DNA from 4 places in the Bacillus sp. CGMCC 1.60114 genome. Region 1 is predicted to be linked to each of the others. Evidence: predicted binding sites of a transcription regulator. Region 1 holds the regulator's gene; each other region holds the start of a gene.
What was found. Region 1 encodes Rex, which represses fermentation and respiration genes when NADH is low (regulators of the CRP and FNR family bind a similar motif). Its sites were predicted from a motif close to TTGTGAAATATTTCACAA; they were not measured.
Positions count from the first base shown of each region.

Region 1 (3,220 bases):
CGCCTGCAGCTAACTCTAAAGCAACACGCTCACCATTTTCAAGCACTCGACCAGTACCAACTGCTACTACTTTACCTTCTTGTGGTTTTTCTTTTGCAGTGTCTGGTAATACGATACCACTTGCTGTTTTTTCTTCTGCTTGAACAAGCTCAATTACAACGCGATCACCTAATGGCTTTAGCATGAACAATAACCTCCTCATTGACTATGTAAATTTTATGTTTATTAGCACTCGAACACTCCGAGTGCTAACACACTTATTATAATAAAGAATCTTATTTTCTTTTGCAAGTGAAAAAACGTAATTTTTCGGAAAACTATTCTACATTCTTTTCCTTTTTTCTATAAGCTTATATACTTTACCGGATGAATAACATAATAATTCTTACCTTCACGGAAAATCAGTACTGATAGAAGATTCATCATCGTTTTTCCTTCTTCTCCTATGTTACAATAAGAAAGATGCCATAAGTTGTTTTCTCTATGGGTAGAGCATTTTCCTTTTTCATTACAAAAAATTTAAAAAGGAGTTATGAAATTGAAGAGACAATACTGGTGGGTTGTTATTACATATATTTTAATGCAATTATCAGGGGTAATTGGAGGATGGATCCTTTTAAAAAGCGGAATATACAACAATGGAAACAGGAGCTTTCAAGAAAAGGTTCAATTAGCAACTGCACATTGGGGAATAATCAGCTTCTTCGTTGCTCTTATTATCATCCTACTGTTATTACGCAATGATACACAATCGGAAAAATGGGAGCGAGAAAAAACAAGCATTTCTGCTACAATAGGTTGGATCATTTTAGGAGTTTTTCTTGCTTTATTCGCCCAAGTAATTGCTGGCACCATCGAAACACAAATTTTTAAAGTTGAAGCTGAATCTGAAAATACACAAAACATTATCGAAATCATAAAAGCTGCTCCATTATTTATAATTGTTTCGTCTATATTTGCTCCTATTCTTGAGGAAATTGTATTTAGAAAGATTCTATTTGGAACACTATATAAACGATATAACTTCTTTATCGCAGCAATCGTGAGTTCTCTTATATTTGCTTTAATTCATTTTGACCCTACACATTTATTAGTGTATATTTCCATGGGGCTTGTTTTTTCATTTTTATACGTTAAAACGAAACGAATTATTGTACCCATTATGGCTCATGTTATGATGAATACAAATGTTATGTTAATTACATTTGTACTTCATCCCTATCTAGAAAAAGCTGAAAAATTGCAAGGATTTATCGGAGGATTTTAAACATGCGAAATTCACCATTTGTTATGGCAACTTTGTACTTTCTTCTCGGGTGTATTTTTACATACTTAGCAATTACAAGTGTTGAAGATACAATTTGGAACTTTTATACACTATTGCTTGCTATAATGGCAACCGTTGATTTTAATTTGGCACTTCGCCTTCTTTTTTCTAAATCGAAAAAAGGTAATATGAAGAAATAATAAAAACGCAGGGAATTCCTGCGTTTTTATTTTGGATAATTTTTTAAAAAGTACACAAGCGTTTGTAATTCTACCGCTAAATCAATATGATGAATTCGAATATGTTCTACTATATTTAACCTAGCAGGTGTAAAGTTTAAAACACCTTGTATACCAGTATGCGATAAGCGATCTGCTACAGCTTGTGCAACAGAAGCAGGTACTGTTAATATTGCCACTTTTATATCATCTGATAATTTCTCTTCTAATTCATCCAGATGATATACTGGAATTCCTCCGATTTCTTTTCCAACTTTCTCTTCATCAACGTCAAATGCCATCTCAATTTTTGTATTATTATTTTTCGTAAAATTGTAATGTAAGAAAGCTGTCCCTAAATTACCTACCCCTATTAGAGCTACACGCGTTACATCATCTTGGTCAAGTGTTTCGCGAAAAAACGACAATAAATAATTTACGTTATAGCCGTATCCCTTTTTCCCTAATGCCCCAAAGTATGAAAAATCTCTTCGAATTGTCGCAGAATCCACTTTCACCGCTTCACTTAATTCTGCAGATGATACGCGTTGCTTACCAGATAATGATAAGTTTTGGATAAATCGATAGTATAGAGGCAATCTTTTGGCAGTCGCCTGCGGAATTTTAGGCTGCTCCATGCAACCCCCTCCTCTCTTCCTATCTGTTCAAGTGATTGAAACATGTACGGAAGTTTAGCATTGAAAGTTTTCCTTGTATAATAGAGAGAGAACTTCTCTATTATGTTCAACTATACACTATTTTTAGTATGATTGAGAAATATAATCATGGCAAAGTTAAGAAATTATTTGAGGTGAAAACATTGATTCTACTACAAGTAAATAACCTTTCCAAGTTATACGCCGCTGAAATGATTCTTTCAAACATTAAGTTAGAGGTACAGACGCGTGATCGTATTGCACTTGTCGGCCGTAACGGCGCTGGAAAGTCTACATTATTAAAGATTATTGCGGGAGAACTGTCCCATGACAGCGGAGAAATTATTAAACCGAAAGATGTATCTATCGGTTACTTAGCACAGCACACTGGTCTTGAGACGTCATTAACCATTTGGGATGAAATGCTAACGGTATTTCTCGACTTGCAACGCATGGAGAAAGAACTCCGAAGGCTAGAACAAGAAATGGGAAAAGAAGAAAATTTCACAAATGTCACTGTACATGAAAGATTGTTAGCAGAGTATGATCGCCTGCAATTAGATTATAAAAATAAAGGCGGCTACCAATACGAAGCGGACATTCGCTCTGTTTTAAGCGGACTCGGCTTTCCGTCTGAAACACACGGAACTACAATCTCGACATTAAGCGGTGGACAAAAAACTCGTTTAGCTCTTGGAAAATTATTGTTAACAAAACCAGATTTGCTTATTTTGGATGAGCCAACAAACCATTTAGATATCGATACATTAACATGGCTAGAACAATATTTACAAGGCTATCCTGGCGCTATTTTAATCGTTTCACACGATCGATACTTTCTAGATAAACTCGTAACACAGGTGTATGAAATCTCTAATAAACAAAGTCGTAAATACACGGGAAACTACAGTAAGTATTTAGAACTTAAAGCATCACTATACGAACAAGAGATAAAGCGGTATGAGAAACAGCAAGAAGAAGTCACAAAGCTACAAGACTTCATTCAAAAAAATATTGCCCGTGCTTCCACAACAAAACGAGCACAAAGTCGCCAAAAACAATTAAATCGTATGGAACTT
Region 1 covers NZ_JBHTHG010000062.1:4,439-7,658, reverse strand. Annotated here, with positions in the region: gene groES (co-chaperone GroES) at 1-184, opposite strand, end outside; gene ACFQZ1_RS10955 (CPBP family intramembrane glutamic endopeptidase) at 539-1,267, shown strand; gene ACFQZ1_RS10950 (YdiK family protein) at 1,270-1,467, shown strand; gene ACFQZ1_RS10945 (redox-sensing transcriptional repressor Rex) at 1,494-2,123, opposite strand; gene ACFQZ1_RS10940 (ABC transporter ATP-binding protein) at 2,306-3,220, shown strand, end outside.

Region 2 (3,220 bases), on a different contig from region 1:
TATCAAGTCCGCTATCTTCCCCAGCTTTGTGAAGAAGAGAAGCTGGGGTATATTCTTGTATATCTTCTTCTTTTTTTAACATGCTGAAGAGGCGTGTGCCGTCAGCTGTATCACCATATAAAACAACACCAACAACTTTATTGTCGCGGATTAGTACTTTTTTATAGGAACGTGTACATTCGACAAATATGGAGATTGCTTTTGTTACCTCATCTTCATAAATTTGACCAGCTGAGAATAAATCGCATCCAGCAACTTTCAGTTGTGTACCGACGATGCTGCCTGTATATCCATCTGTTTGTGTATTTGTAATCTGTTTTGCTAATACAGCACCTTGCTCATAGAGCGGTGCAACAAGACCATAGGCAATTCCTTTATGCTCTGCACATTCACCAACCGCATAGATGGATTGGTCATTTGTTTGCATATAGTCATTGACTACAATGCCGCGGTTCACAAGTAAACCAGCGTCTTTTGCTAACTGTGTATTCGGACGTATTCCAACAGCCATGACGATTAAATCACAATTTACAATATCGCCATCTGCAAATTGAATGCCCTCAACGTGGTCTGTACCAAGAATTTTTATCGTTTTCTTTTCCATAAGGAACTTCATACCCTGTGTTTCTAAATCTTCACGCAGTAATGAAGCTGCCTTAGCATCGAGCTGTTGCTCCATTAAGTGTGGCATTAAATGAACAACATGCACGTCCATTCCTAAGTCAATAAGTCCTCGTGCGGCTTCTAAACCAAGTAATCCGCCGCCAATGACAACTGCTTTTTTATATTGCTTAGCCGTATCTATCATAAATTGTGTATCTTCGATTGTGCGAAATCCTGTTACACCAGGGAGATTTGAACCTTCCACAGGTAAGATAAAAGCACTGGATCCTGTTGCGATAATGAGTTTATCGTACATAACAAGACGATTCTTTTCTGTAACAATGACTTGTTTTTCCCGATCAATATGAAGTACTTTTTCATTTGTATACAACGTAATATCATTTTCTTCGTACCAACTATATTTGTTCATAATGATATCTTGCATATTTGTTTTTCCTTGTAGGACGTGGGAGAGCATAATACGATTGTAATTTGGGTGCGGTTCATCTCCAAAGATGGTAATGTCGTATAAGGTATGGTTTTGTTTTAAAATTTCTTCGATGCAGCGTATTCCAGCCATACCGTTCCCGATCATGACTAAACGTGTTTTCATATTCATTTCCCTTCTTTTTGTGAAAGATTTAACAAACTTTTATGTTTGTATTATAGAATTTTTGGAAAATGAGGAGATGTGATATTTATCACAGTTTTGGAGGATTCATAAATTGTTCAAATTTGCTGTAATAGCGAAACGAAAGAAGATAGGTGGGGGATAACTGCTGGCATGCACCTGATTGGTTTAACTAACCATCAGTGGGGATGAAGAACACTCCTGCTGATGGAAGTTTCACTTTATGTAGATGTTTTTAGAAAAGATAAGTTGTCATTGCTTGTTCTAAAGTGAAAGTGGAGCTCGTATACATGTAGTACAAACTTAGATTTTTAGGAGGAAAGCGTATGCCTAAATCGACTTTAAAATGGATTGTTTGTGCTACATTAAGTACAGTTTTATTAGCAGGGTGTGGTTTGTTTAGTAAGGAAAAAGCGACAGAACAAATTGATCCGCCTAAGAAAGTAACGTATACAGATGGTGAGAAGAAAGAAACTGCGAAACAAGGGAAAACGATAAAACAAGATTTATATCTCGTAGATAAAAATGGTTATGTTGTACCGCAAACAGTACAGTTACCTGCCCCGAAAGATAATGCAGTCATTAAACAAACATTACAATATTTAGTGAAAGATGGGCCAGTGACGAATCTATTGCCAAATGGATTTCAAGCTGTACTTCCCGCAGATACAGAAATGCAAGTTGATGTGAAAAACGGGACAGCAGTTGTTGATTTTTCTAAAGAAGTGAAAAATTATAAAAAAGAAGAAGAACGTCGTATTGTAGAAGCAGTTACTTGGACGTTAACGCAGTTTAAAGAAGTGAAGAATGTGAAATTTCGTATAAATGGGCAAGATTTAGCGAAGATGCCTGTTGCTGGTACGCCGATTGGTAATGGATTAAGCCGGGCAAATGGCATTAACTTTGATGATGAGCAAGTGGCTGATATTACAAACACAAAACCAGTTACGTTGTATTTCTTGGCGCAAAATAATAAACAAAATTATTATGTACCAGTAACGCGCCGCGTTGCAGAAGGAAAAGAAAATGAAGTCGCGACAATTGTAAATGAACTTGTAAAAGGACCAGCGCATCAATCAGCGTTAACATACGACTTTAATCCAGATGTGAAGCTAATCAATGAGCCGAAACTTGAAAAAGGAACGGTGACGCTAAACTTTAATGAAAATATTTATGGGAATAAAGGTAAAAGTATGATTTCTGACTATGTACTCCAGTCTCTTGTATTAACTTTAACGGAAAAACAAGGAGTAGAAAATGTGTTAATTCAAGTGAATGGAAAAGCGAATCTTGTTACAGAAAAAGGCACTAAATTAATAAAACCAGTCGATCGTCCGCAAAACGTGAACACAGGTAGTTTTTAAACAGGAATAATTTGATATACTTAATTTATGAAAAGAAGGGGAACTCCCCTTCTTTTATTGTCATACATAACATAATTTTTAAATGGGCTATACTAACATGTAGCAGTTATAAGGGGGTTATTTTTATGCGAGTAGATGGTAGACAAGCATCAGATTTGCGCCGTGTACATATTCATACGAATTATTTAAAACATCCAGAAGGATCAGTATTGATTGAAGTTGGCGATACGAAAGTTATTTGTACAGCAACGATTGAAGAAAGGGTTCCGCCGTTTATGAGAGGGGAAGGAAAGGGATGGGTTACAGCTGAGTATTCCATGATTCCTCGTGCAACAGAACAGCGTACCATTCGTGAATCGAGTAAAGGAAAAGTAACAGGGCGCACAATGGAAATTCAACGTTTAATAGGACGAGCATTACGTGCTGTGGTTGATTTAGAAGCGCTTGGTGAAAAAACGGTTTGGATTGACTGTGACGTCATTCAAGCTGACGGTGGAACGAGAACAGCTTCTATTACCGGTGCGTATGTTGCAATGGTATTAGCCTTTGAGAAGCTTGTAGCAGCAGGAAAAGTATCGAAAATTCCAGTGAAAGATTACTTGGCAGCAACGTCTGTTGGAAT
Region 2 covers NZ_JBHTHG010000007.1:299,196-302,415, reverse strand. Annotated here, with positions in the region: gene nirB (nitrite reductase large subunit NirB) at 1-1,216, opposite strand, end outside; gene ACFQZ1_RS04670 (GerMN domain-containing protein) at 1,561-2,598, shown strand; gene rph (ribonuclease PH) at 2,724-3,220, shown strand, end outside.
Region 2: the regulator Rex is predicted to act here: its motif matches at 1,234-1,251, upstream of nirB (nitrite reductase large subunit NirB).

Region 3 (3,220 bases), on a different contig from region 1:
ATTGGGTTTGCACCTGGTGCAAATGGTTCTCCAGTACGACGACCATCTGGAGTATTACCAGTTTTCTTACCGTATACAACATTAGATGTAATTGTTAAGATTGACATTGTATGAACAGAATTACGGTATGTTTTATGTTTACGAAGTTTGTTCATAAATGTTTTTACAAGATTGACTGCAATTTCATCTACACGATCATCATTGTTACCGTATTTAGGGAAGTCTCCTTCAATTTCAAAGTCAACTGCGATACCATTTTCATCACGGATTGGTTTTACTTTCGCATATTTAATTGCACTTAAAGAGTCAGCTACTACAGATAATCCAGCAATACCTGTTGCCATTGTACGAAGAATCTCTGTATCATGAAGTGCCATTTCAATGCGTTCATAGCTATATTTATCATGCATATAGTGAATTACATTTAATGTATTTAAATATAAACCTGCTAGCCATTCCATTGTCATATCAAATTTACGCATAACTTCTTCGTAATCTAATACTTCAGAAGTGATAGGTGCAAATTCAGGTCCAATTTGTTCTTTTGATTTTTCATCTCTACCGCCATTAATTGCATATAACAGTGTCTTAGCTAAGTTTGCACGAGCTCCGAAGAACTGCATTTGCTTACCAATTCTCATTGCAGACACACAACAAGCAATACCGTAATCATCGCCATACTCTGGGCGCATAATGTCATCATTTTCATATTGAATTGCAGATGTTTTAATAGACATTTTCGCACAGTAGTTTTTAAAGTTCTGTGGTAATTGTTTAGACCAAAGAACTGTTAAGTTTGGTTCTGGAGCTGGTCCTAAGTTATCTAATGTGTGTAAGAAACGGAATGAGTTTTTCGTTACTAATGGACGACCATCAAGTGCAATACCACCGATAGATTCTGTTACCCAGGTTGGATCACCAGAGAATAATTCATTATAATCAGGTGTTCTTGCAAATTTCACAAGACGTAATTTCATAATGAAATGATCAACAATTTCTTGTGCTTCTTCTTCTGTTAATGTACCGTTTACTAAATCTCTTTCAATAAAGATATCTAAGAAAGTAGACGTACGGCCAAGACTCATCGCTGCACCGTTTTGTTCTTTAATTGCTGCAAGATAAGCAAAATATAACCATTGGAACGCTTCTTGTGCATTTGTTGCTGGCTTAGAAATATCAAAGCCATGAGAAGCTGCCATTTGTTTTAATTCTTGAAGGGCACGGATTTGCTCAGATAATTCTTCGCGTAAACGCATTGTATCTTCGCTCATTACACCGCCAGTTAAATTCAAATCTTCCTTTTTCGCTTCGATTAAACGATCTATACCGTATAATGCAACGCGGCGATAGTCACCAATAATACGACCACGTCCATATGCATCTGGAAGACCTGTAATAACGCCTGATTTACGAGCTGCTCTCATTTCAGGAGTATAAGCATCGAATACACCTTGGTTATGCGTTTTACGCCAGTCTCTGAAAATACGGCTTAGTTCTTTGTCCATTTCATATCCATAAGATTCACAAGCTTGCTCTGCCATACGAATACCACCTAATGGTTGTAATGAGCGCTTAAATGGCTTGTCAGTTTGGAAACCAACTACTTTTTCAATATCTTTATTTAAATATCCTGGGTCATGTGATGTAATAGAAGAAACAATTTTCGTATCCATGTCAAGGACTCCGCCATTGTCACGTTCTTGTTTTGTTAAATCCATTACTTGATCCCAAAGTTGTTTCGTCGCTTCTGTTGCTCCAGCCAAGAAGGATTCATCCCCCTGGTAAACGTTTACATTATTTAAAATGAAGTTGCGGACATCAATCTCTGCTTTCCACTTTTCACCTTTAAAGTTTTCCCATGCATTTTTTACATTTTCTAATACTTCAGTCATCCTAATCTCCTCCATTTTTGATTAGTACAGGACTAAGATTTTTTATATAACAGCTTACGTATTTAGAATACTACTTTTTTGAAAAAATGAACGTTAAAGTTGTGACATGTTTGTGAAACAATGAGCAAACTCCTATGAATATAGTGAAAACGTTACTTTAATCTTTATTAAATTAACCCCTTTTAATAATTTCATTTTTTTGGTATTCTAATGAAGGAATCCTTTTCTGCAGTATAAGAGTCATATCCAGTTTAAACTGTAATACTCTTCCTCCCTATTCTGTTATAGTATTTTTAAAACAGAATGAAAAAAGGTGTGCCTGTTTTGGCACACCTTTTTTATTTTATCCCGCCATTTTTGGGCAGTAAGACCCCCACCGATGGAAGTTTCACTTTATTTCTCTCTTACGTCCACCATCATGAAAACCACCTCGAATGCCAAGTTCTTCTATCAAACATGACATCCCCTCTTCATGATCCCCAATAATTCGAAGTACAGCTGGGGCATGCTCCTTCACTGTAAAATGTTCATTCGGCCGAATTCGATTCATTTGATCTACTTCTACACGATGTACACAAGAGGTTAAAAATCCCGCTAATATTGCCTTCACCTGTGCCACACATGGAGATAATAAAGAATCAAATCCGATATATTCTAAACAAACCTTACTAAATGCATTTGGTACAGATACGAGCGAACCTACCCCTAAATCTTTTCGGTTACAAGCCAAGTTTAGGGCATATTTTAGTGCCGTAACAAGATGTAATGGTGCTCGTAAATCTAAATAATTATTTAAATCATTCAACACCACGTCTTGTCCTTCGGCAATCGCTTTTGCAAAAGGATACAAATCCTTTGCAGGTATTGCAAAATCACCATCAATAAATAACAAGATATCCCCTTTAGCCATCTGAGCCCCTATAGAACGTCCCACATCATTTCCAAGAGTTTCTTCATAAACAATAGTTGTAGCCCCGCATTGCTTTGCAATTGTCGCTGTTTTATCATTTGATCCATTAACAACAACGATAATTTCAAGTGGCTCAATTTTACGTGCTTCTTGAATAACTAATGCAATCGTCATTTCTTCGTTTTGAGCAGGAATAATAATTGAAAGTTGTTTACCACTATATAAATTGGATTGAATACCCCAGCCATTATAATATGAAGGCAATGCTTGATCACCAAGTTCGCGAAGAGCTAGTACAATATCTCTTCTCCTATTTCCATCTGTATAGGCTCCTCGTCTATCATAATTATCTAACCATTCACCTAATGCTTCTATGTGATCTCCTATCATTCGCTGCTCTGCATGTGCAAGTTTATTC
Region 3 covers NZ_JBHTHG010000009.1:35,524-38,743, reverse strand. Annotated here, with positions in the region: gene pflB (formate C-acetyltransferase) at 1-1,892, opposite strand, end outside; gene ACFQZ1_RS05670 (glycosyltransferase family 2 protein) at 2,281-3,220, opposite strand, start outside.
Region 3: the regulator Rex is predicted to act here: its motif matches at 2,003-2,020, upstream of pflB (formate C-acetyltransferase).

Region 4 (3,220 bases), on a different contig from region 1:
ACCGATTACTTCCGCGTATGAGTGAAAACAGAACACATACAATAACATTATCAGCTACCATAAGCTGAAAATAAAAAAAGGGGTACATCTAATATGGCGAAAACAAATAAACTACTTGTTCCTGGTGCTGAACAAGCACTTGAGCAATTCAAGTATGAAATCGCTCAAGAATTTGGCGTAAGTTTAGGTTCTGACACAGCTTCTCGTTCTAACGGATCTGTTGGCGGTGAAGTAACAAAACGTCTTGTTTCTCTTGCACAACAACAATTACGTGGATAATTAATCAAATAGATAATGGATTTGAGACAGATGCCCTCTGTCTCTTTTCTTTTCTAATCTGTACAACATATAATCTTTTTCCTTGTTAGTAGTCTCTTCTTTTGCATGCAGAAAAAATATACATGTTAAATATGCGAGCAAACATTTTTTAATGGTTGACAAACATTAACAGTTCTCATATATTATAAGTAACAGCATATTTCCAAAGGGGAGTAGCGTCAGAGAAAATATTCTCTGAAACAAAGTCGTCATTACGTGGAATTATATTCCTCCGGCTTTGTTGGCATATCTTATTACATATGTCTAGCAAGACCTTTGCCTATCAACGGCAGAGGTCTTTTTTGCATTCTTGTCTAAATTTCTTCTCCGTTGATAGAGCTTATTTGGGGAAAGCTAAACAATGGGGAATTTTCTTCTTTTGTTTAGCACATATACAAACGAGAGGAGAATGGAAATGGATTTATCTTTATTATTGGAGTATGGCTGGGTATTACTTATTTTAATCGTTTTAGAGGGAATTTTAGCAGCAGATAACGCGCTTGTTCTTGCTATTATGGTAAAACATTTACCGGAAGAAAAGCGTAAAAAAGCCTTATTTTATGGGCTTGCAGGAGCCTTTGTATTTCGCTTTGGATCGCTGTTTATAATTTCATTTCTTGTCGATGTATGGCAAGTACAAGCGATCGGCGCCATCTATTTAATGTTTATTGCTGGTAACCATCTTGTAAAAACTTATGTAAAAAAGAATGTAACGCACGAAGAAACAAAGGAAAACGAGACAGAGAAAAAACAAGAAAACTTTTGGTGGACTGTATTTAAAGTAGAGGTTGCTGATATCGCCTTTGCTATTGACTCTATTTTAGCGGCTGTTGCATTAGCTGTGACATTACCGAAAACAAATCTTGGTACGATTGGTAGCCTCGATACAGCACAGTTTTTCGTTATTTTCGCAGGTGGTATGATTGGATTAATCATTATGCGCTTTGCCGCATCTGCTTTCGTAAACTTACTGAAACGTAAACCTGGGTTGGAAACTGCTGCATTCACGATTGTAGGCTGGGTTGGTGTGAAATTAGCAGTTCATACGTTGGCTCACCCTGCATTAGGTGTGATTCCACATGAATTCCCAGAATCAGCTACTTGGAAAATTATATTTTGGACTGTATTGCTTGGAATTGGTGCAAGTGGTTGGTTCTTATCAAAAGAAACAACACCAAATGTACAACAAAATTCGAAAAAATATAAAGAAAAAGCGCTGTAATTTCAGCGCTTTTTCTTTTCTTCAAAAATATACATTTTTTCTCATACATTGAAAATTCACCATATTATACAACAAAAATGTTAGCGCTTTCTTTTGAAATCATGTCCTTTTTGTGAAATATTGCACAAACTTATTGAAAGTAGAAACAAATACGTGTACTTTATTCATATCAAGAGTATTTATAAACGATGTATTAAAGGAGCGTAATGACTTATGCTAGAACAAGGAGTAGATTACGTTGTACAGCTTGCAAAGAAAAAGAAACAAATGCTAGATAACAATCCAATGCAATATTTTCTTCGTGCTGTACTTGCTGGTATCTATATTGGTTTTACGATTGTACTATGTTTTAAATTAGGAAATTTCTTTCATGATGCACATTCACCTGCCACATATTTAGCATCTTCTATGTTTTTTGGAATCGCACTCATTTTAATTATATATGGCGGTGCTGAATTATTTACAGGAAATACAATGTATTTCACAGTTGCAACTTTGCGAAAAGAGACCACAATTGGTGATACATTACGTAACTGGGGTGCTTGCTATGCCGGTAACTTAGTAGGGGCAATATTTTTTGCAGCACTCTTTTATGCGACTGGTATTTTTGAAACGATTAGTCACAATCACTTATTAAATGAAGTTGTTGGAACAAAGATGGGCGCATCAACAATGCACTTATTTTTTAAAGCAATTTTATGTAACTGGCTCGTTTGTCTTGCATGTTTCCTTCCTTCTCAAGTAAAGGGAGATACAGCAAAAATGCTTATGATGATGCTTATTGTTTTTACTTTTTTCTTATCTGGATATGAGCATAGCATCGCAAATTTATCGCTATTTGCACTTTCTTTAGTATCACCACACCCTGATACAATTTCTGTTGCAGGTGCAATTCATAACTTAATTCCAGTTACAATTGGAAATATTATCGGTGGATCTGTGTTTGTCGGCATGGTATATCATTATTTGACTAAAACAAAAAGTAAACCAGAATCTACAGAAAGTGGAATCATTTCCGCACAAGTTGAAGAAATCATTCCATTACAAGCGCATGTAAAATAATGCAAAACTTTCTTCAGTATGGGGGCTTCAGTCCCGCACGAATAACTGGAGCACCATCGAAAACATGCATTCCAACCTTATTGGAATGCATGTTTTTTAGTAACTTCCAACACATTTAATAAGAATAGATGAAGAAATTTCTCCGGACACCTTTCCTTTTTGTATGCGATTTAACATATAATATTGTCCTATTGTATCATTTGTATGAAGATAAATTTCCTCGACATGTAATCCTTCCTTACAAAAGGCATCGATAAAATACAATCCATTTCTCTGACGCAATCCCATATTATAATCAAGCGATAACGTATGTACCTTATTATTCCGAGTAAGCTCCAGTGCCTGTTCCACTGTCGTTGCTAACGTAAATCCTGCTGGGCAAGGTCTTTGATCATCCATATATACATTCATCTTATCCCTCCTCTACATATACATACTATATGCACCTACTGTCCCCAGTGCAATAAACGGAGCAAACGGGAGCGGTTCTTTATAAGTCATGCGCCGAAAAGCAATAGAAATAGTAAAAAAGCAAATACCAAACAATGAAGAAAAACAAAGTGATAGTAATATCGTTTTTGTTCCGACTACAAATCCAAGTAAAATGAGCAGTTTTAC
Region 4 covers NZ_JBHTHG010000012.1:259,585-262,804, forward strand. Annotated here, with positions in the region: gene ACFQZ1_RS07340 (alpha/beta-type small acid-soluble spore protein) at 94-279, shown strand; gene ACFQZ1_RS07345 (TerC family protein) at 734-1,540, shown strand; gene ACFQZ1_RS07350 (formate/nitrite transporter family protein) at 1,754-2,602, shown strand; gene ACFQZ1_RS07355 (cyclic-phosphate processing receiver domain-containing protein) at 2,699-3,013, opposite strand; gene ACFQZ1_RS07360 (prepilin peptidase) at 3,026-3,220, opposite strand, start outside.
Region 4: the regulator Rex is predicted to act here: its motif matches at 1,651-1,668, upstream of ACFQZ1_RS07350 (formate/nitrite transporter family protein).